Regions from separate parts of the Ruania zhangjianzhongii genome, predicted to be linked through region 2. Evidence: riboswitches for the same ligand, from Rfam matches in the RefSeq annotation. Region 2 holds a riboswitch; the other holds the start of a gene.
The links. Region 2 has a riboswitch for FMN ahead of ribD (bifunctional diaminohydroxyphosphoribosylaminopyrimidine deaminase/5-amino-6-(5-phosphoribosylamino)uracil reductase RibD). Riboswitches for the same ligand answer to the same signal wherever they lie in the genome.

Region 1 (2,383 bases), 2.0 Mb from region 2:
TGGCGGTCATGATCGCCTCCTGCTGCTCGTCCAGCGTGCCGGGGATCTCCTCGGCGGCAGCCTGCACGCCCACCGCCGGGTCCGCGACGATGTCCGCCACCGCCCGGCCGACAGCCTGCACCACACCGCGCAGCGCATCGGTGTTCGAGGCGAGCAACTCGTCGGTGGTGCCCAGGCCGATGCCGACCAGGGGCACGTTCCCGAGCGGTACGGCTCGCACGTCCAGACCGGTAGCCGCGAACTGCGGGATGTCGTTGTTGCTGTAGCCCATCACCGCGTCCACATGGCCCTCGCTGAGCGCATCCTGCTGGGTGAAGCCGATATGCTGGATGTCCACATCGTCCTCGGTGAGCTCGGCGGCGCGCAGCATCGCCAGCAGCCCGAAGTAGGTCTCGCCGAACGGCCCCGGGATACCCACGGACCGGCCGGCCAGGTCCTCCGGTTCCGTGATCTCGGAGTCGGTGGGCACGATCAGGGCGACCGGGTAGCTGGTGTAGATCGTTGCGATGTCCACCACCGGCACGCCCTGATCGCGGGCCTGCATCATCTCGTCCCCGCCAGCGACCACCAGGTCCTCGCTGCCCCCGCTGAGGGCACCGAACAGGTCCTCGGACTCGCCGTGGTGGCGCAGCGTGACGTCCACTCCGGCATCGGTGAAGTAGCCGTTCTGCGCGGCCAGGTAGAACGGTGCGAACTGCACGTTCGGAACATAGGTCAGACCGAGGGTGAGGTGTGGCAGTTCGCCATCGCCGTTCTCGGTCTCGCCGGAGCAGCCGGCCAGGGCCACCAGGCCCGTGGCCGCCACCGCTCCCGCGATCAGCTGTCGTCGGGTCACCACCATCGCACTCGCCTCTCCAGAGCTCGCATCAGTAGATAGATCCCGACCGCACAGGCGGCCAGGACGATGAGCGTGGCGAACATTCCCTCGGTGTCCGAGCGGTCCCGATAGACGGAGAGCAACAGGCCGAGGCCCTCGCCACCCATCACGAACTCCCCGACCACCGCGCCGGTGACCGAGAGCACGAACCCGTTCCGGATCCCGGCGAGCAGCGCCGGCAGCGCCATCGGCGCCTCGATCCAGATCAGTCGCCGCCACCGGCCCGCGCCGTCGAGCTGCGCGGCACCGACGATGTCCTCGTCCAGTGTGGTCAGCCCGAGCTGGGTGTTGACGAAGATCGGGAAGAAGACCAGGAGCGCGCACAGCAGCGAGATCGGGAACTGGCCGTATCCGAACCAGATCACGATCAGCGGTGCCAGTGCGACGGCGGGGATCGCCTGCGATGCGGCCAGATACGGACCGATCGCACGGTTCGCCCACGCGGAATGTGCCACCAGATAGCCCAACGGGAGGGCGACCAGGAGGCCGAGGAGGCATCCCAAGAAGCTCTCCGAGAGGGTGACAGAGGCATAGCCGAGGATTCCGCCGTCGGTCAGCTCGAGCAGCAGCCGACCGGCGAGATCGCTCGGCGCGGGTAGCACCCGGGAGGGGACGAGCAGGCTGCTCGCCTGCCACAGCGCCAGTACGGCGACGGCGAAGATCACCGGGGCGGCAATCATCTGCCGCGATGTGGCTGCTCGCTGCACCGGTCTGTGTTTCCCTTCCCCAAGTGCATACCCGGGGCCGGGATGGTGCGCGGCGCCACCCATCCCTCGACGTCGGGCGTGCCGACGCCGCGTGCTACCTCCCATCCGGACTTTAACCGTCGGTCCCGGAATTTCACCAGGTCAACCGGCCACCGAAATGGCCGGGTCGCGGACTATCACCGCCGGTTCGGACTTTCACCGACCCCGGAGCACGTTGAACTCGTTCTCTAGTATCGCATACCGGCTAAGACGTCGACAGGGCGGCCGGGTGTGCTGAGCCACACCCGAGATGAGGCCCCACCGTGCTCCCCACCCCTGAGATCTCCCTGCGCGCTCGAGCCCCGCCCACTCGACGTGCCCGGGATGCGCAGTGAATCGCGATCGGGGGCAGATCGACGGGACCTGCGGTCGGAGGGTCGGCTCAGCCCCGGTAGGCGTCGGTGGCCAGGGCACGCAATGCCTCGATCTCGGCGTTCGGGTCCTCGGCCCGGTAGACGGCCGACCCGGCGACGAACATGTTGGCTCCGGCGCCGGCGGCCTGGGCGATGGTGCCGGTGGAGACGCCGCCGTCCACCTGGATCCAGATGTCCCGTCCGAGCGCGGTGATCGCCTCTCGGGTGCGCCTGATCTTCGGCAGGGTTCCGGTGATGAAGGACTGGCCGCCGAACCCTGGTTCCACGGTCATCACCAGCACCATGTCGAACTCGGTGAGCAGGTCCAGGTAGGGCTCCACCCCGGTGCCCGGCCGCAGCGCGATCGCCGCGCGTGCGCCGAGCTGGCGCAGCTCCCGGGCCAACCG
Region 2 (2,383 bases):
GGGCCGCACCGCGGTGAACGTCGCCGGACAGGCGCTGGTGCCCACCATCGTGTCCAAGCGCGAGGGCATCCTGGATCAGGAGCGCTACGACGCCGGAAACGCCGAGCACCTGTTCGACGACGATGAGGCAGGCGCGGTAGCCGACGAGGAGCTGGCCACCGCCCGCTGAGCCCTGCCGCCGGGGCCGTGCGGGTGGTCTGAGCGTCGCGCTTCGCAACGAGGTCGCGGCCCTCGGGCAACCCGCACGGTGCTGCCTGCGGGGGTGGCCAAAGGCTGTTTGCGGGCGTGGCCAACGCCCGGAGGTACGCGAAAATTCCAGGCTGATCGGGGAACTATTTGACCGGTGCGCGCGTTGGGCTGGGTGTGAGCATGATCGACGAGGACCTGAGCCGAGCGGCCGCCCTCCTACCCGGCGCCGTGCACGAGATCGGCCCGAGCAAAGTTCGTGAAGCCGTGCCGACCACCGCTGTCGGAGAGATTCTCGGGCTCGCGGACGAACTCACCCGGATCGGCTCCGCAGGTACCCAGCTCGCCCGCCGGATCGAGTCCGTGACCGGTCTGCGTGGCGGCGAGGTGCAGGTGCTCGCTGCGGTCGACGCCGGCTCGGTCCATGCCCGCGGCATTGCCGAGGTGATCGGACAGGTGGTTGAGGCCGCCGAGGCGACGGTGAACGCACTGGTAGAGCGCGGACTGCTCGACCGGCACGCGCACACTTCCGACCCGGCCGGTGAGCTCGCACTGGTGCACCTGACCGCACCGGGCCGAGCGGTGCTCGAGCAGGTGGAGGCGGTGCAGATCCGGTTGGCCGACGCGCTGGCCACCACGCTGGGAGCCGAGCAGACCCGCACTCTGCGCAGCACGCTGGGCACGGTAGCCGATGTGCTCGACCGGCCCGCACTGCCGGCCGACTGATTGCTCCCTCCCAACCCCCACCCCCACCTCAGGTCGTCATGTCAGGGGTGCGCTATAGCGCACCCCTGACATGACGACCCATGTGGCACACTGGCGGGGTCGAACTGAAGTTCGCGCACTCCGGGGTCGGTGTAATTCCGAACCGGCGGTAATAGTCCGCGACCCGACCGCAGCCAGCGGCCGGTTGACCAGGTGGAACTCCTGGACCGACGGTGAAAGTCCGGATGGGAGGTAGTGCGCGCACGGCGGTCGGCGCCGGGTCGCCATCCGTGGCCGGCCGGGCGTGCGGTCGTCGTCGCCGTCCCCGGGGCTTGCGCCCGAGCGCATGAGGAGACCCGGTGGCGATTCCCGACGGCGGAGCAACTGTTGCTCCGTCCGGTGACCTGGATCGTGTGGTCGGCGCGCTCCGGCGGGCCATCGAGCTGAGTGCCCGCGGGCTCGGCCGGACCAGTCCGAACCCGGCGGTCGGGTGCATCCTGCTGGATCCTGCGGGCGAGGTGGTCGGGCACGGCTGGCACGAGCGCGCCGGCGGGCCGCACGCCGAGATCGCCGCCCTGGCCGACGCCTCGGTCGATGCACCGCCGCGGGCTGTGGCCGGCGGGACCGCAGTGGTCACCCTCGAACCCTGTGCACACGCCGGCCGCACCGGCCCGTGCACCCAGGCGCTCCTGAACGCGGGCATCGCGCGGGTGGTCTACGCCGTGGCCGACCCGGTCTACGGCGGCGGAGCCGAGGCGCTCCACCAGGCAGGCGTCCAGGTGCACGGACCCGGCAGCCGCTTGGTCCCCGACACCCTCGCCACTGAGGCCGCCGCGATGAACCAGGCCTGGTTGACGGCGCAGCGCACCGGCCGCCCGCACGTCACCTGGAAGTTCGCCGCCACTCTGGATGGTCGGTCGGCCGCTGTCGACGGCACCAGCCGATGGATCACCGGCGAGGCGGCCCGCGCCGATGTGCACCGTCTCCGGGATACTGCGGACGCTGTGCTCGTCGGCGCCGGCACCCAGCGCGCCGACGACCCGCAGCTGACCGTCCGCCCCGCTCCGGCCGACGGCCGCCAGCCGCTCCGAGTCGTGCTCGACCCCACCGGAGGAACCCGGCCCGGCGCCCGCGTCCTCGACCGGTCCGCGCCGACGATGCTCGTTCTGGCTGCCGGCGCGAGCCCGCTGGGCCTGCCGAGCCACGTGCTGACCGAGCAGGTCCCGCGCCGCGCACCAGGGGCGCTCGACCTGGAGGCCGTGCTCGCCCTGCTACACGAGTGCGGCATCCGTTCCGTGCTCCTCGAGGGCGGTCCGCGCCTGGCCGGTGCCTTCCTCGCCGCCCGCCTGGTCGACCGGGTGGTGGCCTACCTCGCACCCGCACTCCTCGGTGCTGGACCCGCGGCGCTGGCCGAGGCCGGTGTCGGCACCATTGCGCAGGCCCATCACCTGGAACCGACCGACGTGCGCGTGCTGGGGCCCGATGTCCGGAT

Region 1: another riboswitch for FMN. It lies ahead of FU260_RS12820 (ABC transporter permease); the one in region 2 lies ahead of ribD (bifunctional diaminohydroxyphosphoribosylaminopyrimidine deaminase/5-amino-6-(5-phosphoribosylamino)uracil reductase RibD).

The regions. Positions count from the first base shown of each region.
Region 1 covers NZ_CP042828.1:2,765,147-2,767,529, reverse strand. Annotated here, with positions in the region: gene FU260_RS12825 (ABC transporter substrate-binding protein) at 1-835, opposite strand, end outside; gene FU260_RS12820 (ABC transporter permease) at 832-1,557, opposite strand; FMN riboswitch at 1,673-1,800, opposite strand; gene rpe (ribulose-phosphate 3-epimerase) at 2,006-2,383, opposite strand, start outside.
Region 2 covers NZ_CP042828.1:734,924-737,306, forward strand. Annotated here, with positions in the region: gene FU260_RS03420 (dicarboxylate/amino acid:cation symporter) at 1-169, shown strand, start outside; gene FU260_RS03425 (MarR family winged helix-turn-helix transcriptional regulator) at 370-912, shown strand; FMN riboswitch at 1,024-1,154, shown strand; gene ribD (bifunctional diaminohydroxyphosphoribosylaminopyrimidine deaminase/5-amino-6-(5-phosphoribosylamino)uracil reductase RibD) at 1,251-2,383, shown strand, end outside.